2 linked regions of the Rhodoligotrophos defluvii genome follow. The protein of the gene in region 1 interacts with the protein of each later gene in a pairwise test. Links are inferred from orthologs where the notes say so. Each region holds a gene or a part of one and is shown on either strand. Other genes may lie near its edges.

Region 1 (11,611 bases):
TGGAATGGCGAAGCGGGAGCGCCGCCCCGGTGCGCGGTTCGGCAGGCTGACCCCTCACCCTGCCAGCGCGGCGTAGAGGATCAGCACCAGGCCGGCGATCGAGACGCCCCAGATCACCGAACGCACATAAGGAATGCCCGCCGCGTAGACAGGCAGGTAGACGAGCCGCGCCCAGAAATAGAGCTGAGCGCCCCAATAGGTCAGCGCGTTGGAGCGGGCGCTGACCGCGACGATCAGCACCGCTGCCGCAAAGAACGGAAAAGTCTCCATGAAATTCGCCTGGGCCCGCGCGAGCCGGCCGGCTATGCCGGTCAGCGGCGGCTGCGGCGTATCGCGGGGCCCCATGGCCCATTCCAGGCTGTCCTGGCGGCGCGCCGCCATGGTGGCCAGGACAAGCTGAGCCAGGCCGAGGACCACGGTCCAGGCCAGCAGTTGCAGTTCTGTCGACATGATGCTTCCCCCGATCGCTACAACTTGAAAGGCCTATTTGTGCACGCCATATTCGGGGATGTCAGCGCATGATCTTGGACATGCAAGCAATTGCAGGTGCGGGGCATGAGCGACACCCGGCGGCGATGCCTTCAAGGGTCGCCGACGGTTGCGGCCTCAGCGAGCTTTCGCGGGCGCGAGAACGAGCTGCTTTTGAAGGGCTTCTGGATGTCTAGAGTGTCGATCTTTTCGAGTCCCTTTCTGCTGGGCTTCGAAGACATGGAGCGGCTGCTCGATCGCTTGGGCAAGACCGCCAGCGACGGCTATCCTCCCTATAATATCGAGCGTCTAGACAGTTCCGAGGACGGCACCTCCCATTTGCGGATCACTCTCGCGGTTGCGGGGTTTTCCAGGGATGAGCTGCTGGTGCAGGTGGAAGAAAACCAGCTGCTGGTCCGTGGAAAGCAGAAGGACGACCGCGCAAAGGCCTATCTGCATCGAGGGATCGCAGCGCGCCAGTTTCTGAAGGCCTTCGTCCTGGCCGACGGCATGGAGGTGACGGGTGCGTCCCTGGAGCATGGCATGCTCGAGATCGACTTGGTCCGGCGGCCGCCGAACAGGACGGTGCGGACCATCGAGATCCGGTAGTCCGGAGCACGCCCGAGGCACGATGTACAAGCCCAGAACCGCCGCTTTCCAACGAGGGCGGAGTAACCTTTTCGATAGCGCAGTTGCGTATCGTGATGGACCGGAAAGGAGTTCGCTATGAACAAACAGGAAATTGCGCGGAAGCCTCTGATGAGCGCGGCAGAATTCGCGCTGCTGGGCGACGGCAAGATCGGTTATGTTCGCGAGATTGACAGTACCGTTGCGGCCGAGCTGATCGGACCGATCCCCTATCTTCCTGCCAATGCGCGCCTGTTTGCGCTGTACGCGGCGGACGGAACGCCCATGGCCATTGCCGGCAGCCGCGAGGCAGCCCTGGCGAACGCCTTCGAGAACGATCTGCAGACCGTGAGCGTCAACTGATCGGCGGGCATGACTGCTGCTTTAAGTCTCTAGGCGCCGAGCCGGGCATCCAGGGGCCCCACGGCACGAACATCCCCTTGCAGCCCCTGGATTGCCGCGCCAAGCCCTTGAAGTCCCCGCACAATCGTCATGCCCCGGCTCACCGGGGCATGCAGGCAACACGGCACCAACGCCCCCTGCGGCCCCTGGATCACCGGGTCAAGCCCGGTGATGACGATTTGCTTATCAGTCAACACCTTACGTCACGCCCGGGTGCGCCTAGGCGCCGAGCCAAGCATCCAGGGTCCCCCCGCGGCGCGAACGTTCCCCCTGGCCGGGCCGCTCCTGGGTTGCCGCGTCAAGCCCGGCAATGACGGAGGTGGCTGGATTGAAACTCCATCGTCATGCCCCGGTTCTGACCGCTAGAGGAATCCGTTCCGCTCTATCGCAGAGGTCGGTTCGAATTTACCTTCAAGCGGCGTGCGAGGCCGATGCTGCCGGTTCGGTGAGAATTGAATAGAGCGCGGCGGCGCTGTCCGAGCCGCGCAGCTTCGCAACAATGGTCTGGTCTCGCAGCAGGCGGGAGATGCGGGCAAGCGCCTTCAGGTGATCGGCACCAGCACTCTCCGGCGCGAGCAGCAGGAAGATCAGGTCGACAGGCTGATCGTCCACCGAATCGAAATCGATGGGCTGGGCAAGGCGCGCAAAGACGGTGCGCAACCTCGTCAGGCCCGGCAGCTTGCCATGAGGAATGGCAATACCCTGGCCGAGGCCGGTCGAGCCCAGCCGCTCCCGCTGCAGAAGCGTTTCGAATATCTCCCGCGCGTCGAGGCCCGTCTGCCGCGCGGCAATCGCCGCAAGCTCCTGCAAGGCCTGCTTCTTGCTGCCAACCTTCAGTGACGGCACGATTCCATCTGCGGAGAGGATATCGGACAGCTGCATCGTGTAATGTCTCCTTGGGCGCGACCCACCAGCCTCAGACGCATCGATCCTGTAGACTTTCACTGCACTCGCCTTAGAGCGTTTTCGCTTTTCTTCGAATCGCGAAGCCGCTCCAAGTCCCTGCCTAGCCGCATTTTCTCACGCGAACCGGTATCCATTTCGCTCGAAAATGCTCTCGTTTGGGCATAGCGCCTCACACGCGGACAGGCGACGTGCCCCGCGTGTCTCAGCAAGCCCGATACGGCCCGGAAAGGGGCCCATTCGCTTCATGTGATGTGCCGAAACTGGATCGTCATCTCAGAAGTGCCGCCCATGCCTTCTGCTCAGCCGCGGGTCACGCTCAGGCCGTAGCCCCGATGTTCGCCGCGGTCACCCTCGTTAACAACCTGCTTACCATAATTTGTACGACATGCCCAACGACATCGTCGGAGCAGGGTGCTCTCGAACGGGTGCCCCTACCTAGTCGTGCGAGCGCCGCAAGTCAACGATCCTCCCAATCATTTTTTAAAAAATCAGCATACGTTTTGTGCAGAGCTCGCCCAACTTCATGTTTTCGGACCGACGCAGACCCCGCAGCCCAGGCGCAGGCATGTTAATCGCCCGAGTATTTGGCCCAGAGATCATCGGCTTTCAAGCTTCTCCCGACGGCGCTGAACCGAAGATAATATTCCCAATGCTTCCCGGTATTTGGCAACGGTTCTGCGTGCAATGTCTATACCTGAATCGCGCAGCAGCTCCACGATCCTGTCATCGGACAGGACATTCGCCGGCGTCTCGTTTTCCACAAGCTCGCGAATGCGGTGGCGCACCGCTTCGGCGGAGTATGATTCGCCCCCTTCGACCGATGCGATGGCGGTGGTGAAGAAGTATTTCATCTCGAAGGTGCCGCGCGGGGTCGCCATGTATTTATTGGCGGTGACGCGACTGACGGTGGATTCGTGCATCTCGATGGCGTCCGCCACCTTGCGCAGATTCAGCGGGCGCAGGAACTGCACGCCTTGGACCAGAAACGGATCCTGCTGCCGCACGATTTCCCGCGCGACCTTCAGAATGGTGCGGGCCCGCTGCTCGAGGCTCTTGACCAGCCAATTGGCATTGGCGAGGCACTCGGAAAGATACTCGCGATCCTGGTCGCGCGTGCCGTGGCGGCTGACCTCGGCGTAGTAATGGTTGTTGACGAGCACCCTCGGCAGGGTCTCGCTGTTCAACTCGACCCGCCAGCTGCCGTCCGGGGCGGCGCGCACGAACACGTCGGGCACGACTAGCGGCACCGGCCCCTCGCCGAAGCCGGCACCCGGCTTCGGGTTGAGGCGGCGGATTTTCGCCACCATCTCGCGCAGCTCGTCCGCATCGACCTCGCAAGCCCTGCGCAGCTTGCCGAAATCACGCTGGGCGAGCAGCGGCAGATTGTCGAGCAGCGCCTCCATCTCCAGGGTGAGGTCGCCCTGCGCCTCCAGCTGAATGGCCAGGCACTCCTTGAGGTCGCGGGCGGCAATGCCCGGCGGATCGAAGCCCTGGATCTTGCGCAGACAGGCCTCGATGGCTTCGGGCTCGGTTCCGAGCTGCTGCGCCAGCTCGGCAAGATCGGCACGGAGATAGCCGGCCTCATCGAGCATGCCGATCAGATGAGAGCCGATCAGCCGCTCGGCTGGCGGAAGGGCGGCCTCGCTCAGCTGCTGCTCCAGGTGCTCATGCAGGCTGACGGGCTGCCGCAGGGTTCCGTGGAGGTCTCCGTCCAGCGAATCCGCAAAGCCGCCGCCACCACCGCCGGCGAGGCTGGACCAACCTGAGTCGGCGATGCCGGCAACCGTCTCGCGTGCCTGGCGGTCGGCCGGCGCTTCATCGGCGTAGACGTTGTCGAGATCGGTATCGAGGCGGTCGAGCCTGTCCTGGACGGGCGAGGCGCGCTCCGCTTCGCCATTGAGCTGGGGTAAGTCCTCGTCCTGCTCGGGACGATCGAGCAGCGGATTGCGCTCGAGCTCGCCCTCGACGAATTGCGACAGCTCGACATTCGACATCTGCAGCAGCTTGATGGCCTGCTGCAGCTGAGGCGTCATGACCAGAGATTGCCCCTGGCGAAGCTCGAGCTTTGCTCTCAGCACCATAACCTCGATGGCCCCAGAGCGGCGCGGCCTCTGGCCGTCCCGCTCTAATCCTCTGCCTGAGCGCGATCTTTTCCGAAAACCGGTTCCCACTTCTTCGGGATCACGCTCTCGTCCGTCCCCTTCTCGCCCCGCGCGCGATGGGGCAGCAGGTTTCGACGGGTCACCTATAGAGCATTTTGCGAAGAAAGGTGCACTGGTCTATGCGAAAGGACAACAGCAGAAGAAATGAACCACTCACAGGGTGAATTGTTCACCAAGATACAGGCGGCGCACCTCGCGATTGCTGACGATCTCGGCGGGGGAGCCCTCCATCAGGACCCGACCCTCGTGTATGATGAGCGCGCGATCGATAAGCTCGAGGGTTTCTCGGACGTTGTGATCCGTAATAAGCACCCCGATTCCCCGAGCGGTGAGGTGTCGCACCAGCTCGCGTATATCGCCGATCGCAATGGGATCAATCCCGGCGAACGGCTCGTCGAGGAGCATGAATTGGGGACGGGCGGCGAGTGCTCGTGCGATCTCCACCCTTCGACGCTCTCCGCCAGATAATGCAACAGCTGGCGTACTCCGGAGATGCGAGATAGCAAACTCATCCAACAACCCGCGCAACATACTCTCGCGCGCCTTCCGGTCCTTCTCGGTGAGCTCCAGAACCGCGCGGATATTCTCTTCCACCGTCAGTCCGCGGAAAACCGACGCCTCCTGGGGGAGGTAGCCGATTCCCAAGCGGGCGCGGCGATACATCGGCAGATGCGTGATATCGGTCCCATCGAGCTCGATGGAGCCGAAATCCGCCGCAATGAGGCCGGTGATCATGTAGAACACCGTCGTCTTTCCCGCCCCGTTGGGCCCGAGAAGGCCGACCGCCTCTCCGCGTCGAACGGAAAGACTGACACCCCGCACCACCGGGCGGCGCTTGAAGCTCTTGCCCAAGGAGTGGGCCACGAGCCCCTCGCCGCCAGCACCACCGTTCCATCCGACGCGATCGTGGGGGGCGAACATGCCCACCCTCTCCCTACCGGAGTTCTCCAACGAGATAGATCGCTTCCTGGGCGGTGCTGCAGGTCTGTCCACGTCGTTCCGTTCCACCCAATTACCGTCGGTTTCCATTAATTTTCTATGAAGCTCTGGGGGGCGCCTACAGACTCTGCTCAAGGCACGAAGCGGCCGCGCACCCGCCCGCCGGAGAGCTGGCTTTGGCCGGTATTGAGGTCGATGTTGAGCTGGTTGCCGCGCAGGACCGTCTGCCCCTGGGTCACGACCACATTGCCCCCCATGACGATCTTGTTGCTGGGGACGTCCATCTTCGCCCAGTCCGCATTGATCACCTGGCCGCGGCTGGTCACCACCACGTTGCCGTCCGCCTGCAGCGACTTGAACTTGCGCTCGGTGCGGTCGCCCGTCTTCACCTCCTCGTAATCCACGACCAGCTTTTGGCTCTTGAGGCGAACATTGCCGCGCGTTGCGTCCACGCTGCCGGTGAAAACCGCCTGCTGCCGCTCCTGATTGAGCTCGACCTTCTCAGCGAGGATATCGACCGCGCCACTGTTGGAGGTACCGCTCGCATCCTTGAGCTTGGATGCGTCGACCGACTGGGCGGCGGCCATGGAGGAGACCAGGCTGATAGCGGCGGCGCAGAACAGCGCCAGTCCGGCGCGCGACTTAGAGCGCTTCCGCTTTTCTTCGAATCGCGGAAGCACTCTAGGTGTTTGCCCGGTCGCATTTTCTTCACGCGAACCGGTATCCACTTCGCTCGAAAATGCTCTAGGTGTTTGCCCGGTCGCATTTTCTTCACGCGAACCGGCATCCACTTCGCTCGAAAATGCTCTAGGGCCGCGGCCCCGGCTGCGCGTCGTCGCGCTCAGATCTCTGGGAGAAATTGGTGCGAACATTCCTTGTGAAATATACTTGCTGGCCGTCATCGCGCATCTCCATTCCCCCGGCCGTTATGGTGCCGTCGGGAAACCTAACCTCTACCGGATCTTCGCTGAGAAGTCTCTTTTCGCTCAGGAACACGCGAGCGGTCTGCAGGTTCGCCGAGTAGTTGGCGCTGTTCACGATATGGACCTGGCCGGCGAGATCGAGCGTCTTGGCCTTGTCGTCGTAAAGCCCCTGGCGCGCGGTGACCAGCAGCAGCTCGCCGCTGGCCTTGAGCTTCATCTCGACCTTCACGGCCTCGAGGTGGACGCGGAACGGTCGGTCCTTGTCCTGGGCGGCGCGCTGCGCCTGCACGGAGAAGGGTTGCCCGTCGCGGTCGAAGCCGGTGAATTGAACCTCCCGTGCGACGGCCACTTCCGGATCCTGGACGGGCTGCTCGGTGACCTGGGGCGCATAAACGGAGGGGAACATGCCGATCTGGATGACGAATGCCGCCACCAGCGCGACCAGCACGACCGTCAAGCCCCACATGATGATGCGCGCGGGCGTGAAGCGGGTCCGGCGCCGATGCGGAACGGCTTCTCTCGCACCGGGCTGCGCCGCCGGGTTGGCACCGTGAGGCGTGGGCATCACCATCGGAAAATCATGCTCCCAGGACCCGGAACCGGATCCGGCACAGTCCGCTTCCCGAGCGCCGCGGCCGACGCTCAATGGGCAAATATGTCCTCTTCCGCCCAGCCTGCAAGGTCAAGCGCGGCTCTGGCGGGAATGAAGCGGAAGCAGGCCTCGGCGAGCTGGGTGCGCCCCTCGCGCGCCAGCAGCTGGTCGAGCTGGGCCTTCAGCTGGTGGAGATAGAGGACATCGGCGGCCGCGTATTGCAGCTGCGCGTCGGCCAGCTCGGCCGCGCCCCAGTCGGAGCTCTGCTGCTGCTTGGAGAGCTCGATGCCCAGGAGCTCACGGCAGAGATCCTTCAGCCCATGGCGATCCGTGTAGGTGCGCGTCAGCTTCGATGCGATCTTGGTGCAATAGACCGGGGTAGCCTCGATGCCGAGATAGTACTTGAGGACGGCCACGTCGAAGCGTGCATAATGGAAGATCTTGAGCAGACCAGGGTCGCTCAGCAGCGCCTTGAGGTTCGGCGCGTGGAAGCTGGCCGGGTCGATCTGCACCAGGTGCGCCGTGCCGTCGCCGGCGGAAAGCTGCACGAGGCACAGTCGGTCGCGGTATGGGTTGAGGCCAAGCGTTTCCGTATCGACCGCCACTGACCCGTCGAACCGGACATCAGGACCAAGGTCGCCACGATGGAGGGTTATCATCCAACGTCCTTCTTGCCGGGAGCCAGGCACCGAATGGCTACGGCACTCACGTCCGGGCAGGCGCCCTCACGTGGATCGGCACATAGGGGAAATGGTGCCCAGGAGAAGACTCGAACTTCCACGAGGTTTCCCTCGCTAGCACCTGAAGCTAGTGCGTCTACCAATTCCGCCACCTGGGCAACGGCCGATGACATAGGATCTCAAGGGGCGCATTGTCAACTGATCGATCGTGATTTCGTTCGAACGGGAGACGCCGGGGCGCGGATATCGCTTCACGGCCCCGTTGCATTCTCGGGCGGGAACGGTAAAAGGCAGTCTGACGGGGAGCATGCCGCCGCCGCGGGGCGGCCTGGCATGCGGCAGCAGAGCGAGGCACCGTGACGTCCACATCCAACACTCTGGTCACGATCGTTGGCGGATCGGGCTTTCTCGGGCGCCACATCGTACAGGTCCTGGCCAAGCGCGGCTACAGGATCAGGGCCGCGGTCCGCCACCCCGAACTTGCCGGGCACCTGCAGCCGCTGGGCATGGTGGGCCAGATCCAGGCGGTGCAGGGCAATGTGCGCTATCCCGCGTCCATAGCGGCTGCGTGCAAGGGCGCGCAGACGGTGATCAATCTCACCGGCATTCTTTACGAGACCGGACGGCAGACCTTCGAGGCCATTCACGTGCTGGGGGCCGAAGCGGTGGCAAAGGTCGCGCACGTGGCAGGCGCCACCCAGCTGATCCATGTCTCTGCCATCGGCGCCGACCCCGCCTCTCCATCGGCCTATGCCCGCACCAAGGCCGAGGGGGAAGTGCGCGTCCGCGCCGCCTTTCCCGAGGCCACCATCCTGCGGCCGTCGGTGGTCTTCGGTCCTGAGGACCAGTTCCTGAACCTGTTCGCCGCCATGGCGCGGGTGATGCCGGTGTTGCCACTGATCGGCGGCGGGCGCACGCGCATGCAGCCGGTCTATGTGGGCGATATCGCTCGGGCTGTGGGCGAGCTTGTCGACCGGAAGATCGGGGCCGGCACTATCTACGAGTTGGGCGGACCGGAAATCCTCACCCTGCGCGAGATCTTCGAATATGTGCTGAAGACGACGCACCGGCGCCGGCTGCTGATGCCCATTCCGTTCTCGGCCGCAAAGCTGCAGGCTACCTTCCTGCAGATGCTGCCGAAGCCGCTGCTGACCACGGACCAGGTGACGCAGCTGCAATATGACAATGTGGTGAGCGCAGACGCGGCGCGCGACAAGCGCACCTTCGCCGGGCTCGGCATCGTGCCGCAGGCGCTCGAGGCCATCGTGCCGCAATATCTAGAGCGCTTCCGGCCGACCGGTAGCTATGATCGCGGACTGCACGGTTGAGCCCGCCCTTCGGCCCTTTCCCATCTCAGCTCAACGGGACGCCACGGACCTGAATGCCTCAGCTGATCCACTATATGCTCGACCCGTTTTCGCGCCGGATCAGGCTCATGCTCGGCGAGCTGGGGATCGAGGCCGAGGTCATCGAGGAGAAGCCGTGGGACAACCCGGACGAGCTTCTGCTGCTCAACCCTGCCGGCACGCTGCCGATCTTCATCGAGGACGACCAGACGGTGATCCCCGGGGTGGAGGCCCTGGCCGACTATCTGGAAGAAACCCGCGGCGGTTCGGCCGATGGGCAACGCGGGCGCACGCTGCTCGGTAACACGCCGGCTCAGCGCGCGGAGACCAGGCGGCTGGTGGCGTGGTTCGACGTGAAGTTCCACCGGGAGGTGAGCCGGCTGATCCTCACGGAGAAGGTGGAACGCCGCCTCGCGCCACCGGGCAAGGGCGGCGGGCCCACCAACATGAACGCTGTGCGGGCAGCCCTGCACAATATCCGCGCTCACCTCGACTATATCGGCACCCTGGCGGAGCACCGGAACTGGCTGGCTGGCGACGACCTGACCCAAGCCGATCTCGCGGCCGCGGCCCACCTCTCCTGCCTCGACTATCTCGGCGACGTGCCCTGGGGCGTGAGCGCCTCCGCCAAGGCATGGTACCAGCGCATCAAATCGCGACCCTCCTTCCGGCCGCTGCTGGCCGACCACATCCGCGGCATGCCGCCGCCACGGATCTACGCGGATCTGGACTTCTGAGCCCCTTGCTCCCTATCTCGGGGCATGGCGGCTGCGGAATTGAAAGAAAGGATACGGCGCTGGGCCGAAGCGGAGGGCTTCGATGCCGTGGGCTTCACCACGCCCGATGCCATCCCGGAAGCCTCTGCCCGGCTTGCCGCCTTCATCGCCGATGATCGCCAGGGCGACATGGCGTGGATGCGGGATACGGCCGAACGCCGGGGCGACCCGCGCCGGCTGTGGCCCGAGATGCGCAGCATCATCATGCTCGGCAAGAATTACGGTCCGGACGAGTCGCCACTGGCGCGGCTCGACGATCACGGCGGCGGTGTCATCTCCGTCTATGCGCTGGGCAGCGACTATCACGAGCTGATCAAGAAGCGCCTGAAGGCGGTGGCGCGCACACTGGTCCGCGAGACGGGCGCCGAGGTGAAGGTGTTCGTGGATACCGCTCCGCTCATGGAGAAGCCGCTGGCCGAAGCGGCCGGGCTAGGCTGGCAGGGCAAGCACACGAACCTGGTTTCGCGGGAGTTCGGCTCCTGGCTGTTTCTCGGCGCCATCGCAACGACGGCGGAGATTGCGCCCGATACGGCCGGGGAGGACCGCTGCGGCTCGTGCCGCGCGTGCCTCGACATCTGCCCGACACGGGCATTCCCGGCGCCTTACCAGCTCGATGCCCGGCGCTGCATCTCCTACCTCACCATCGAGCATAAGGGGCACATTCCGCTGGAATTCCGCGCGCCCATCGGCAACCGGATCTTCGGCTGCGACGACTGCCTGGCGGTGTGTCCATGGAACAAGTTCGCCCGGCAGGCGAGCGATGCCAAGCTGCAGGCCCGTCCCCATTTACGCAATCCGCGACTGAAGGTGCTCGCCGAGCTGGACGATGCCGGCTTCCGCGCCATGTTCGCCGGGACGCCGGTGCGCCGAGCCGGGCGCAACCGCTTCATCCGCAACGTGCTGATCGCGATCGGCAATTCCGGTGATCCGGCGCTGGTTCCCACAGTGCGGGAACGCTTGCAAGACCCATCGCCACTGGTGCGCGCGATGGCTATATGGGCGCTCCGTAAGCTGGTTCCGCCAGATGAATTCGCCGCCCTGGCCGCGGCGCTGGCCCCGGCGGAGACGGATCTAGAGGTTGCGGCCGAGTGGAGACTGGAATGAGCAAGAGCCTGCTTTGCCTGGGGATGGGTTATTGCGCGCGCGAATTCGCGCGGCGGATGCGCGATTTGGGCTGGACGGTTGCCGGCACCACACGCAGTGCAGAGAAGGCGAAGCAGCTGGAGGGGCAAGGCTTTCGCATGGTGGTGTTCGACGGCGAAGGGCCGCTGGTCGATATCGACGGGCTGCTCGCCGGCGTCACTCACGTGCTGGCGTCCATTCCGCCGGACGATGACGGCGACCCGTTCCTGAAGCTGCATGGCGAAGATCTCGCCCGCCATGCCGGGCCTATGGACTGGGCGGGCTACCTTTCGACCACCGGCGTTTATGGCGACCACGCCGGGGCGTGGGTGGACGAGGACGCGCCCACCGTGCCGAGCACCGACCGCGGCGGCCGGCGGGTGCTGGCCGAAGGGCAGTGGCAGGCGCTCGGCGCCCGTTCCGGACTTCCCGTGCACATCTTTCGCCTGGCGGGGATCTACGGGCCGGATGGCCGCAACCAGATCGAAGCGGTGCGGCAGGGCAAAGCCCGCAGGATCATCAAGCCGAATCACTTCGTGGGGCGTGTCCATCGCGACGATATCGTCGGCATCTTGGCGGCCTCGGTCGCTAAGCCCAACCCCGGCCGCGTGTACAACGTGGCAGACAACGAGCCTTCCCCGCCCGAAGAGGTCATCGCCTACGCCGCC
Region 2 (13,052 bases), on another replicon or contig:
GTGGCCGTGGCATAGGCCACCATGCCTTCCCGGCGGCCGATAAAGCCCATCTGCTCATTGGTGGTCGCCTTGATCGCCACCCGATCCTCGGTCACGCCGAGAACGGGCGCAAGCTCAGCCTTCATGGCCGGCACATGCGGCTTTATGCGCGGCGCCTCGCTCACCATGGTGATGTCGCAATGGGCGATGATGCCCCCCAAGGCATGCACCTTGCGCACGGCCTCTTTCAGGAAGACCGCCGATGCGGCACCCTTCCACTGGGGGTCGCTCGGCGGGAAGTGCACACCGATATCGCCTTCGCCAATGGCGCCGAAAATGGCATCGGTCAGGGCATGCATGGCCACGTCCGCATCCGAATGGCCCACCAGCCCGTGCGTATGCGGGATACGGACCCCGCACAGGGTGACATGCTCGCCCGGGCCAAATTGATGCACGTCGAAGCCCTGGCCGACGCGGATATCGGCGAGCGCAGCCCATTCCGCCTGGCGCAACCGGGTATCAGCCATCTCAATGTCGTCGGACGTGGTGAGCTTCACGTTCTGCCTCTCTCCCTCGACCACTGCGACGGGCACCTCAGCCCATTCCGCCAGGGAGGCGTCATCGGTGAAATCGGTGAGATTGCCATCTGCCGCCCGTTTATGAAGCTCGAATATGGTATCGAAACGGAAGGCTTGCGGTGTCTGTGCGCCCCACAAGCCCTGACGGTCCACCGTGGCCGCGATCGTGCGCGTCTCGCTCACCCGCTTGATGGTCTCGGCAATGGGCACGGCGGGAATGGCAGCGTCATGCTGCCGGAGCGCGCCGATCACAGTCGAGATCAGGGTGGTACTGACGAAAGGACGGGCGCCGTCGTGAATGAGCACCGCTTGCGGCGCCAATGGCTCGAGCGCCTGCAACCCATTGAACACGGAGCCCTGCCGGGTTGCCGCTCCGGCCACGGGGGGGAGCAGATTCAAGCCGGCCAGCGCTTCGGCGCAGAGGGCGTGGTGATCGGGGCCGATCACCACCTGAACATGGTCGACCTCAGGATGATGGAGGAAAGCCTCGACCGTCCGCCGCAGCACCGGCTGGCCGCCGATGGTCTGGTACTGCTTGGGCAATGGCCCACCGGCTCGGACACCGGATCCTGCAGCGACGATCAGGGCGGCTGTGGTCATATCAGCAATGCCTTGCAGTAGAGGAAAGCCACGAGCGCTTTAAACAATCTGCCGGAAAAGTCGACCGTCGATTTGTTGCGGGGTCGCTGCGACATCTGCGCTCTCCATCTACCGTCGCATTGCGCAAGCCTTGCGCTTTGGAGAAACTTGCCGCAGATTGCTCAACAGTTAATCGATGCGGTGGATTGCCTATTTTATGAGCATCGCGATCGGCTCTCGTGACATTCGCAACCGGGTGTTCCTGGCGCCCATGTCGGGGGTGACGGACCTGCCGTTCCGGCGTCTGGCCTATCGGTTCGGCGCCGGCCTCGTCGTGTCCGAGATGGTGGCGAGCGAGGCGCTGGTCACCGCTAATCCCGAAACCTTACGCCGCGCCGCCGGGGCAGGGGAGGTCAGGCCGCTGGTGATCCAGTTGGCTGGCCGCGAGGAACGGTGGATGGCCGAGGGCGCCCGCGTAGCCGAAAGTCTGGGGGCCGACATCATCGACATCAACATGGGCTGCCCGGCCCGCAAGGTGACCAACGGCCTCTGCGGCTCGGCGCTCATGCGCGACCTCGACCATGCCACGCGCCTGGTGCGGGCAACCGTCCGGGCGGCAACCGTGCCGGTCACCCTCAAAATGCGGCTCGGCTGGGACGAGACCTCCATCAACGCGCCCGAGCTTGCCCGCCGGGCGGAGGCGGAAGGGGTGGCACTGGTCACCGTACATGGCCGCACCCGCTGCCAGTTCTATACGGGCCGGGCCGACTGGGCCGCGATCCGGGCGGTCAAGCAGGCCGTCACCATACCGGTGATCGCCAATGGCGACGCGACAAGTCTCGCCGACATCAGGCGGATGCTCGAACAATCGGGCGCCGACGGGGTGATGATCGGCCGTGGCGCCTACGGCCGGCCGTGGCTGCCGGGCACCCTTGCCGAGGCGCTGGACCCGGGCCGCGGCCGCCCGGCGCCCGGACTTGCCGAACAGCACGCGCTCGCGATGGAGCACTACGAAGCCATGCTGGAGCACTATGGGCGTGACATGGGCCTGCGCTGCGCCCGCAAGCACCTGGGCTGGACAGTCGAGGTGCTGCGCGATGACGGGCACCTCACGGCCGCCGCCGCAGCTGCGTGGCGGCAGCGCCTTTGCGCGGCCGGTGAGCCGGGCATGGTCCGCCACCACCTCAACGCGCTCTATGGCGAGGCGAGCGACAGGATGGCCGCGTGATGCCGAAAGCCGCAGATCTGTTGCCGCAGCCAGAGCCGCCGGAGGCGGATATGTTGGTCAGCGCTTTGCCCGACCCGCTGCTGACCGTGGATGCGGACGGCCGTGTGCTGTTCGCCAATGTGGCGGCGGAAGGCTTCTTCCAGACCAGCGCGCTGCTGCTCAAGCGCCAGCGATTGGCCGAGCTGGTGCCGTTCGCGAGCCCGATTCTCACGTTGGTGGACCAGGTGCGGCAGACCGGCGTCAGCATCCACGAATACGCCGTGGATGTCGGCACACCGCGCACCGGAGGCGAGCGGCTCGTGGACCTGCAGGTGGTGCCGGTGCCGGAGCGTCGCGAGCTCGTGTTGATCGTGCTGCAGCCGCGCTCCATGGCGCATAAGATCGACCGCCAGCTGACCCATCGCAATGCGGCCCGCTCGGTCACCGGCATGGCCTCCATGCTGGCGCATGAGATCAAGAACCCGCTTTCGGGCATCCGCGGCGCCGCCCAGCTGCTGGAGCCGGCCCTTTCGGACGAGGACCGGGCGCTCGCGCGGCTCATTTGCGAGGAGACGGACCGTATCTGCACCCTCGTGGATCAGATGGAGGAATTTGCCGACGAGCGTCCGGTGGAGCGCGCGCCCATCAACATCCATGCGGTGCTGGACCACGTGAAGGCGGTGGCGATCAACGGCTTCGCCCGCGGCATCCGGATCAACGAGGAATACGACCCGTCCCTGCCGCCAGTGCTGGCCAATCGGGATCAGCTGATCCAGGTGTTCATGAACCTGGTGAAGAACGCGGCGGAGGCCATCAGCTCAGACGGGGACAGTGGCGAGATCACCTTGTCGACCGCGTTCCGGCCGGGCATGCGGCTCAAGGTGCCGGGCTCGAACGAGCGCGTTACCCTGCCGCTCGAATATTGCGTGCACGATACGGGGCCCGGCATTCCAGAAGAGCTGATGCCGCACCTGTTCGATCCGTTCGTGACCACGAAGCCCTCCGGCAAGGGGCTGGGCCTTGCGCTCGTGGCCAAGATCATCCGCGATCACGGCGGCATCATCGAATGCACCTCCCAGGACGGCCGCACCACCTTCCGCATCCTCATGCCCATGCATAACCAGCTGCACCGCGAAGAGGACTGACGCGCCCATGCCCGCCAAGACCATATTGCTTGCCGATGATGACAGCGCCATCCGCACTGTCTTGAACCAGGCGCTGGGACGGGCCGGCTATATCGTGCGCTCGACCGGCAATATCGGAACCCTCTGGCGCTGGATGGCGGAAGGGCAGGGTGACCTTGTCATCTCCGATGTCATGCTGCCGGACGGAAATGCCTTCGACATGCTGCTCAGGGTGAAGAAGCAGCGGCCGGAGCTGCCGGTCATCCTGATGAGCGCCAAGAACACCATCATGACCGCGATCACCGCGGCCGAGCGGGGCGCCTACGAGTATCTGCCCAAGCCGTTCGATCTGAACGAGCTCTTGTCGGTTACCGCCCGCGCGCTGGACCAGGCCAAGCGCAAGCCTGCGGCGGTGGAGATGCCAGGCGACGACGAGAAGCTGCCGATCATCGGCCGCTCCCAGGCGATGCAGGAGATCTACCGCATCATCGCCCGCCTCACCCAAACGGACCTCACCGTGATGATCATGGGTGAGTCCGGCACCGGCAAGGAACTCGTTGCCCGGGCACTGCACGATTATGGCCGGCGGCGCAAGGGGCCCTTCGTTGCAGTGAATATGGCGGCGATCCCGCGGGAGCTGATCGAGTCCGAGCTGTTCGGCCACGAGAAGGGCGCCTTCACCGGCGCTTTGACCCGCTATGCCGGCCGTTTCGAGCAGGCGCAGGGCGGCACGCTGTTCCTGGACGAGATCGGCGACATGCCCATGGAGGCGCAGACGCGGCTTCTGCGCGTGCTGCAGCAGGGCGAGTTCACGACCGTTGGCGGCACCCACCCGATCAAGGTCAATATCCGCATCATCGCCGCCACCCATCGCGATCTCAAGGCGCAGATCGCGCAAGGGCTGTTCCGCGAGGACCTGTTCTTCCGGCTGAATGTGGTGCCGCTGCGCCTGCCACCCTTGCGCGAGCGCCTGGAGGACATTCCCGACCTTATCCAGCACTTCCTCGCCCAAGCCGAGCAGCAGGGCCTGCCGGTCAAGCAGATCGAGCCGGACGCCATGGAGCGGCTCAAGAAGCACCGTTGGCCCGGCAACGTCCGGGAGCTTGAAAATCTCGTCCGCCGCATGAGCGCGATCTATGTGGATGAGGCGATCACGGCCCGGATCGTGGAGCAGGAGCTGGCCGACCTGGCTGAGCCGCAGGGACCCTCGCCAGCCGGCGAGCCGGCCAGCCTCTCCGAGTTCGTGGAGAACCATCTGGCCGACTATTTCGCCGGCTTTCGCAACAGCACGCCGCCGCCCGGCCTCTACAACCGATTTCTGTCTGAAGTGGAGCCGCCGCTCATCAACGCTTCGCTTGCGGCCACAAACGGCAACCAGATCCGTGCCGCCGAGCTTCTGGGAATCAACCGGAACACCCTGCGCAAGAAGATCAGAGATTATGGCATAACCGTGATCCGTGCGCCGATTCCGCAACGGTAAAGCTTTTCTTGCCGCAATCTGAATGCCCGCAGAAAACTGCGCTTCTCCAACTCAACTGTTGCCGATCGGCAACAACACTGTTGGATTTTCGCAACAGAATCGTCTATCACCTTGCCCTGGGGAGAGGGGCGATTCAAAACTGCGGGCACAGGGGCAAATCGGTAAGGGCATCGAGCAGCGTCGGAAATGACGCCGTTTGTGACGTGTCGCTGGAGTGCCGGCGCGAAGCTGGCCGTCACTGCCGGGTCACGTAAGCAAGTCCTTCCTGCGGATGCGTGTCGTGAGCGCGCATCATTTGCGCCCTCGCAATCTGAGCGAGGTCATGGTCGTCGGGGTCGAAACAGCTAGACTGCCTGCCGCGGAGTCCCCGCGCCGCCAGGTCAGGATCGAGGCACAGCCCAGCCAGCGCCGCATTCCGGCGAAGCTGGGGGTGTTCCTGGTGATCACCTCGATCGTGACGGGACTCGCCACCTATTCGATCCTGACCGGGCTCACCCCGCTCGAGCCGACGCCGGACCTCATCGTCACCCTGCTCGGGGTGAACCTGGTCCTGGTCATGTCCATGGCCGCCCTGATCGCCTGGCAGGCCTACGTGCTGTGGCAGGCGCGCCGGCAGGGCATCGCGGGCGCCAGCCTCCACATCCGCATCGTCTCGCTGTTCTCCATCATCGCGGCCTTGCCGGCCATCATCGTGGCCCTGTTCGCGACCGTGACCCTCAATCGCGGCCTCGACACCTGGTTTTCGGAGCGCACCCGCGAGATCGTCGACACCGCCGTCAACGTGGCGGAGACCTATATCGCCGAGCATGGGGAGGTCATCCGCGGCGACGTTGCCGCCATTGCCGCCGATCTTAGCCGCCGCAAGCTGGAGTTCGACACCGACCGGGAACAGTTCACCCGTCGGCTTGCCACCCACGTGGCCATCCGCGGCCTGGCTGCTGCCTATGTGATCGACAGCGACCGCCGTCGCATCGAATCGAGCGTCACCATCAACGACCAGATCCAGTTCCAGCCTCCCAGCGAGACCGAGCTGGCCAAGGCGGCCGAGGGCAAGCTGGTGGTGGACGGGCCGGGGCGCAGCAATGTCATCCGCGCGCTGCTGAAGCTCGACGGCTTCAACAACTCCTATCTCTATGTGCTGCGGCTGGTGAATCCCAAGGTGATCGAGCACCTGCAGCGCACCCGCGAAGGGGTGATCGCCTATGAGGCGATGCAGAACCAGCGCACCGGCGTGCAGGTCACCTTCGCGCTCATGTATATCGGCGTGTCCTTCATCTTCCTGCTGGCGGCGGTCTGGCTGGGCCTGTGGCTCTCGGACCGCCTGGTGCAGCCCATCGTGCGGCTGGTGGATGCGGCCCGTCGCGTCTCGCTGGGCGAGCTGGACGTGAAGGTGCCGGTGCGCCGGGCCGAGGGCGATCTCGCCACCCTGGGGCGCACCTTCAACCGCATGACCCGCCAGCTCGAATCGCAGCGCAGCGAGCTGATCAACGCCAATGTGCAGCTCGATTTGCGGCGGCGCTTCACCGAGGCGGTGCTGTCCGGCATCAGCGCCGGCGTGCTCGGCCTCGACCGCACCGGCCGAATCACCCTAGCCAATAGCTCGGCGCAGGCGCTGCTGCACAAGAGCGATGGCGATCTCACCGGCACCATGATCACCGACGCGCTTCCGGAGCTGGACACGCTGTTCCGCAAGGCGCTCAAGAAGCGCTCAGGTTCCGCGGAAGGCCACATCAACACGCGTGTCGATGGCGAGGAGCGCAATCTCTTCGTGCGCATCACCACCGAGAGGGCCCGCGAGGACGAGCAGGGCTATGTGGTGACGATCGACGATGTGACGGAACTGGTGTCGGCCCAGCGCAACACCGCCTGGTCCGACATCGCGCGGCGCATCGCCCATGAGATCAAGAACCCGCTCACGCCGATCCAGCTGTCGGCGGAACGCCTGCGCCGCAAATATGCCAAGGAGATCCGCACCGATCCCAAGGTGTTCGAGCAGTGCACCGAGACCATCATCCGCCAGGTCGGCGATATCGGCCGGATGATCGACGAGTTCTCCGCCTTCGCCCGCATGCCCAAGGCCGAGCTGGAAGAAGCCGATCTCGCCGCGGCGGTGAAGGAAGCGATGGTGTTGCAACGGGTCTCGAGCAGCGACATCGATATCGACGTGCGCGTGCCCGAGGCGCCGGTCGTGGTCGGTTTCGACCGCCGGCTCATCACCCAGGCCATCACCAATCTGGTCAAGAACGCGCGGGAGGCCGTGGAAGCGCGCGTGCAGAAGGACCCGCGCCATCGCGGCCGGGTCGACGTGGTGCTGTCACGCGAGGGCGACCATGTGGTCATCGGCGTCGCCGATAACGGCATCGGCCTGCCCAAGGACAACCGGCAGCGGCTGCTCGAGCCCTACATGACCACACGCCAGAAGGGCACCGGCCTTGGTCTTGCCATCGTCAAACGCATCATGGAAGAGCACGGGGGGCAGATCACCTTGTCGGATGCGCCGGCGGCGTATGACGGCGGCGCGCTGGTCCGGCTGCTGCTGCCGGCGCAGGGGGCGAGCTCGGCGGCAAGCGCGGACGGCGCGACCGACACAGCGCCGACAGGGCTGGCCGCGGCGGGGCAGGGCGGTGATGGCGGCAGCGAGGGGAACACTGACGAGCAGGCGCCTGTCGCGGCGATCGCGCCGACGGCGATGCTCGCAACCGCCTCGGCGGGGGCAACGGAACGGAGAGAGCAGAGCGTATCAGGGGCGGTCAATCGAGAACCTGGAAACGAGAGGGACCAATAGATGGCTTCGGATATTCTCGTCGTGGATGATGAGGCCGACATCCGCAATCTCATCGCCGGCATTTTGGAGGATGAGGGGTATGACGCGCGCCTTGCCCATGACAGCGACAGCGCGCTGGCGGCGATCCATGATCGGCGCCCGTCGCTGATCATTTTGGATATTTGGCTGCAGGGGTCGAAACTGGACGGGCTCGACCTGTTGAACGTGATCAAGAAGAGCCATCCCGATCTGCCCGTGGTGATCATTTCGGGCCATGGCAATATCGAGACGGCGGTTTCCGCCATCAAGCGGGGGGCCTACGATTATATTGAGAAGCCGTTCAAGGCGGACCGCTTGGTGCTGGTGGTGGGCCGTGCGCTCGAGGCCAGCCGCCTACGGCGCGAGAACGAGGAGCTGAAGGAGCGGGCAGGGGCCCTGGCCGAGCTGATCGGGGAATCCGCGGTCATGCGCCAGCTGCGCCAGTTGGTGAAGAAGGTCGCGCCCACCAACAGCCGGGTGCTGATCTCAGGCCCGCTCGGCTCCGGCAAGGAACTGACCGCCCGCGTGCTACATGCCTGGTCGCACAGGGCCAAGGGGCCGTTCGTCATCCTTCCGGCCGCCACCATGGCGCCCGAGCGCATGGAAGAGGAGCTGTTCGGGGTGGAGAATCCCGACGGCACCCTGGCCCGGGTCGGCGCCTTGGAAGAAGCGCATAGCGGCACCTTGTTCCTCGACGAGGTTGCCGACATGCCGATTGAGACCCAGGGCAAGATCCTGCGGGTGCTGGTGGAGCAGAGCTTCCAGCGGGTCGGCGGGTCCAAGCGGGTCAAGGTGGACGTGCGCATCGTCTCGTCCACCGCGCGCGACCTGCGGCGGCTCATCGAGCAGGGGCTGTTCCGCGAGGATCTCTACCACAGGCTCAATGTGGTGCCGATCCGGGTGCCCTCGCTGAGCGAACGGCGTGATGACATCCCCGCCCTGGTCCAGAACTTCGTGCGGCAGTACTCGGCCATTTCCGGCCAGCCGCCGCGGGAGATCGCCGAGGATGCGCTGGCGATTCTGCAGACGCTGGAATGGCCTGGCAATGTGCGCCAGCTGCGCAACAATGTGGAGCGGCTGATGATCCTGGTCGGCGGCGAGCCCGGCACCGAGATCTCGGCGTCCATGCTGCCTTCGGAACTGGGTGGGGTCATGCCGCCACTCGCCAACGGGAATGGCGCGGAGCAGCTGATGTCGCTGCCGTTGAGAGAGGCCCGCGAGATCTTCGAGCGGGAATACCTGGCCGCGCAGATCGCCCGCTTCGGTGGCAACATCTCCAAGACAGCCACCTTTGTCGGCATGGAGCGCTCGGCGCTGCACCGCAAGCTGAAGCTGCTCGGCGTCGGCGAGAAGTCTTACGAACTTCATTGATCGCCTTTTGCATGCAGGCGGGGGCATTGCCCCTCGCCTGCATGCGAAGATAACGCCTACGTCTTGGGTATGGTCCATGCCAATATGGCGCAAGCGCCTTTGCTCAAACGGCGTTTGCACGACCATGCCCGAACTTGCTAGATCTCCTGCATGAAGATTCTCATTTGCGGCGCCGGGCAGGTCGGCCGTGGCATTGCCGAGCGGCTGGCCAAGGAAGACAACGACGTCACCATCATCGACAAGTCGCCCGCGCTCATCCAGGCAGTCACCGACAGCCTGGACGTGCAGGGAATCGTGGGCCATGGCTCGCATCCCGACGTGCTGGAGCGAGCCGGGGCGCGCGATGCTGACATGATCATCGCCGTCACCTTCGCCGACGAAGTGAACATGCTGGCCTGTCAGATCGCCCATTCCCTGTTCGACATCCCGACGAAGATCGCCCGGGTGCGCGCCCAGGGCTATCTCGATCCGCAATGGCGCAACCTCTATTCCCGCGAGAACCTGCCCATCGACGTGATCATCTCGCCGGAAACGGCAGTGGGCGAGATGGTGCTGCGCCGCCTCGCCCTGCCCGGCGCGTTCGAGGCGGTCCATTTCGTGGACGAGGCGGTGATCGGGCTGGGCATCCGCCTCGATGAGAACTGCCCGGTGGTCGACACGCCGCTCAGGCAGCTGACCGAGCTCTTTCCGGATCTCCAGGCGACAGTGGTAGGCATCTTCCGCAACGGCAGGCTGTTCGTGCCCCATGGCGCCGACCAGATGCTCGTCGGCGACGACGTGTATGTCATTGCCGACCGCCAGCAATCCACGCGGGTGTTGAGCCTGTTCGGCCATGAGGAGAAGCCAGCCCGCCGGGTGGTGGTCGCCGGGGGCGGCAATATCGGCCTCTATGTCGCCCGCAAGCTGGAGGAGCGGCATGGCCGCGCGGTCCATGTCAAGATCATCGAGCAGGATAGGGCGCGCGCCAGCCATATCGCCGAGGAGCTGAAGCGCACCCTCGTCCTGCACGGAAGCTCCTTAGAGCAGGAGCTGCTGCAGGAGGCGGGCGCCCAGGATGCCGATGCCTTCGTGGCGCTCACCAACGACGACAAGGTGAATATTCTCTCCGCGGTGCTGGCCAAGAACGAGGGGGCCCAACAGAGCTTTTGCCTCGTGTCCAGTCCGGACCTCAACCCGGTGCTCAACACGCTGGGCATCGACACCTATATCAGCCCGCGCGCGGTGACCATCTCCAGCATTCTCCGCCATGTCCGGCGCGGCCGCATCCGCGGGGTGCACCCGGTGCAGCATGGCGATGGGGAGATCCTGGAGGCCGAAGCCCTGGAAACCTCACCGGTCGTCGGCAAGGCGCTCCGCGATGCGGAATTGCCCGATGGGGTCCGCATCGGGGCCATCGTGCGCAACGGCAAAGTGTTCATTCCGCAAGGCGGGACCGAGATCCGCCCGCGGGATCGCATCGTGATCTTCGCGCTGGCCGGGCTGGTCCGCGATGTCGAGCACCTCTTCCGCGTCAGTCTCGAATATTTCTGAAGGGGCAGGGTGCTGCGGCGCCGTGCTCTGTTGCAGATCGAAGCGCGAGTCGATTTATGTTAGCCTGACTTGGGCACCTCTGCCCCAATGCCGTCAGCCTTTTGGTTTAGACGTCGATAAGGACGAGCACGACGTGTGTGTGTGCGGCATCGTCTTCAACAAATTACGCGAGAACGACAATGGCATCAGAAAAGCAGCAAAACCTGCAAGACGTATTCCTGAACAAGGTCCGCAAGGAACATATTCCGCTCACGATCTTTCTGGTGAACGGCGTGAAGCTGCAAGGAGTGATCGTGTGGTTCGACAATTTCTGCGTGCTGCTGCGCCGGGACGGCCTATCGCAACTGGTCTACAAGCACGCCATATCTACGATTATGCCGAGCGCGCCCATCAAGCTGTACGAGGAAGGCAACGGCGGTAGTGACGAATAGACGACGACAAGGTGGAGACGGGCACAGCAGGCCCGTCTCCTTCCAGATCGAAGGGCCCGAGGCCACGCGCGCCTATGTGGTACATGTGGGCTTCAAGCCGGGCGCTCTCGGGCCAAGCCATGCGGCCGGTCTTCTGCGGGACGAGGCCGAGCGCCTCGAGGAGGCCCGTGGCCTTGCGGCGGCGATCGACCTGGACATTGTCGGGGACAGCACGGTGATGCTGTCACGGCCCGTGCCCGCCACCCTGATCGGCGGCGGCAAGGTGGCCGAGATCGGCACGGCGGTCAAAGAGCTCGAGGCTGAGCTCGTGGTCGTCAACGCGACCCTGAGCCCGGTACAGCAGCGCAACCTGGAGCGCGCCTGGGGCGCCAAGGTGCTCGACCGCACCGGACTTATACTGGAAATCTTCGGTCGCCGGGCCGGGACGAGGGAAGGGCGCCTGCAGGTGGAGCTTGCCCACCTCACCTACCAGAAGAGCCGTCTAGTGCGCTCCTGGACCCATCTCGAGCGGCAGCGTGGCGGCTTCGGGTTCCTAGGCGGCCCGGGTGAAACCCAGATCGAAGCGGACCGGCGGGTCATTCAGGAGCGCATCACCAAGATCCGCGGCGAGTTGGACAAGGTAAAGGCCCGGCGCGAGCTGCACCGCGAAAACCGGCGCCGCGTGCCTTATCCGATCGTCGCCCTGGTCGGCTATACCAATGCGGGCAAGTCAACCCTATTCAATCGGCTGACCCGAGCCACTGTGCTGGCCGAGAACATGCTGTTCGCCACGCTCGATCCGACCATGCGCCGGCTCGCCCTGCCGCATGGGCGCGTGGTGATTCTCTCCGACACCGTCGGCTTCATCTCGGAGCTGCCGACCGACCTGGTCGCCGCTTTCAGGGCCACCTTGGAAGAGGTGCTGGAGGCAACCCTCATCCTGCATGTGCGCGATATCAGCCACGCGGAGACCGATGCGCAGGCTGCCGACGTGCTGCAGGTGCTGGATGCGCTCGGCATCGATGAGGATCGTCGCGAGCACATCATCGAGGTCTGGAACAAGGTCGACCGGCTGGATGAGGCCGAGCGCACTGCGTTCGCGAACCAAGCGGAGCGGCGCGATGACGTGGTGATGGTGTCGGCGCTCACCGGCGAGGGCGTGGCCGACCTTCTGGCCAAAGTGGAAGAGCGGCTGGCCACATCTGCCGATATCCTGGAATTGCGCATCTCGGCAGGCGAGGGCGCGCGGCTTGCCTGGCTCTACGAGGTGGGCGAGGTGTTGTCGCGCGACGACCTCGACGATGGTTCCGTGGCAGTCACTGTACGCGTGCCGGCGGAAAAGGCGTCCCTGGTGCGGTCGCGCTATCAGGACGAGATGCTGCGCGCCGCCGCCGAATAAGCCGGATTTCTTCAGAGGCCGCGCGCCTTCGCCTCGTCCCACAAAGCATCCATGCCTGCCAGACCAGCGGCTTCCGGCGTTTCACCCCGCGCTTCAAGGGTCTGCTCTATATAGCGGAATCTTCTGACGAATTTCGCGTTGGCAGAGCGCAGCGCGTCTTCCGGGTCGATCTTGAGATGGCGCGCGACATTGGCGATCACGAACAAGAGATCGCCGATCTCTTCGGCCATGTCGCTCCTGCCGCCGCCATTCTCGAGCACGTCGCGCAGCTCGCCCAACTCCTCCGCCGCCTTGTCCAGCACGGGTTCGAGCGATGGCCAGTCAAACCCCACGCGGGCGGCTCTGTTCTGGAGCTTCGCCGCGCGGCTCAGGGCAGGGAGAGCCTGCGGCACATCATCGAGCAGGCTAGGGGCGCTTGCGGCGCCTGCCCGGCCGGGCTCACCGGCGGCCGGGCCGGCGGCCGCCTTGGCCTCGCGCTCGTCGGCCTTGATCCGCTCCCACATGCCGGGCGTAGCACCCCGTGCCCGTGCCGCCGCATCGCCGAACACATGGGGATGGCGGCGGATCATCTTGGATGTGATCGCCTCGATCA

Evidence for each region.
Region 2: the proteins of ptsN (region 1) and trkA interact in binary tests that used the Escherichia coli proteins (3 or more experiments, as listed by UniProt). The link is inferred for Rhodoligotrophos defluvii from one-to-one orthologs.

The regions. Positions count from the first base shown.
Region 1 is NZ_SZZM01000001.1:1,865,986-1,877,596, reverse strand. The notes cover bases 645-3,623. They hold ptsN (PTS IIA-like nitrogen regulatory protein PtsN), read right to left. Parts: upstream 2,380-3,623; coding sequence 1,909-2,379; downstream 645-1,908. Other genes in these bases: rpoN (RNA polymerase factor sigma-54), read right to left, coding at 3,000-3,623; E4P09_RS08965 (hypothetical protein), read right to left, coding at 1,488-1,691; E4P09_RS08970 (BQ00720 family protein), read left to right, coding at 1,228-1,458; E4P09_RS08975 (Hsp20 family protein), read left to right, coding at 658-1,077. Outside these bases: E4P09_RS08985 (DMT family transporter), read left to right, coding at 1-50; E4P09_RS08980 (MAPEG family protein), read right to left, coding at 55-450; more of rpoN, read right to left, coding at 3,624-4,484; lptB (LPS export ABC transporter ATP-binding protein), read right to left, coding at 4,719-5,486; E4P09_RS08945 (LptA/OstA family protein), read right to left, coding at 5,636-6,184; LPS export ABC transporter periplasmic protein LptC, read right to left, coding at 6,312-6,998; E4P09_RS08935 (ribonuclease D), read right to left, coding at 7,070-7,678; E4P09_RS08925 (complex I NDUFA9 subunit family protein), read left to right, coding at 8,056-9,027; E4P09_RS08920 (glutathione S-transferase family protein), read left to right, coding at 9,081-9,782; tRNA epoxyqueuosine(34) reductase QueG, read left to right, coding at 9,807-10,925; E4P09_RS08910 (SDR family oxidoreductase), read left to right, coding at 10,922-11,611. UniProt on the Escherichia coli protein: Seems to have a role in regulating nitrogen assimilation.
Region 2 is NZ_SZZM01000007.1:190,101-203,152, forward strand. What follows is about bases 8,485-11,461. They hold trkA (Trk system potassium transporter TrkA), read left to right. Parts: upstream 8,485-9,271; coding sequence 9,272-10,651; downstream 10,652-11,461. Other genes in these bases: ntrX (nitrogen assimilation response regulator NtrX), read left to right, coding at 8,485-9,121; hfq (RNA chaperone Hfq), read left to right, coding at 10,831-11,082; hflX (GTPase HflX), read left to right, coding at 11,072-11,461. Also shown: E4P09_RS23445 (bifunctional 2-C-methyl-D-erythritol 4-phosphate cytidylyltransferase/2-C-methyl-D-erythritol 2,4-cyclodiphosphate synthase), read right to left, coding at 1-1,157; tRNA dihydrouridine synthase DusB, read left to right, coding at 1,354-2,364; E4P09_RS23455 (two-component system sensor histidine kinase NtrB), read left to right, coding at 2,364-3,488; ntrC (nitrogen regulation protein NR(I)), read left to right, coding at 3,496-4,947; E4P09_RS23465 (sensor histidine kinase NtrY-like), read left to right, coding at 5,228-7,732; more of ntrX, read left to right, coding at 7,733-8,484; more of hflX, read left to right, coding at 11,462-12,460; mazG (nucleoside triphosphate pyrophosphohydrolase), read right to left, coding at 12,472-13,052. UniProt on the Escherichia coli protein: Part of the constitutive potassium transport systems TrkG and TrkH. May regulate the transport activity of TrkG and TrkH systems. Binds to NAD(+) and NADH.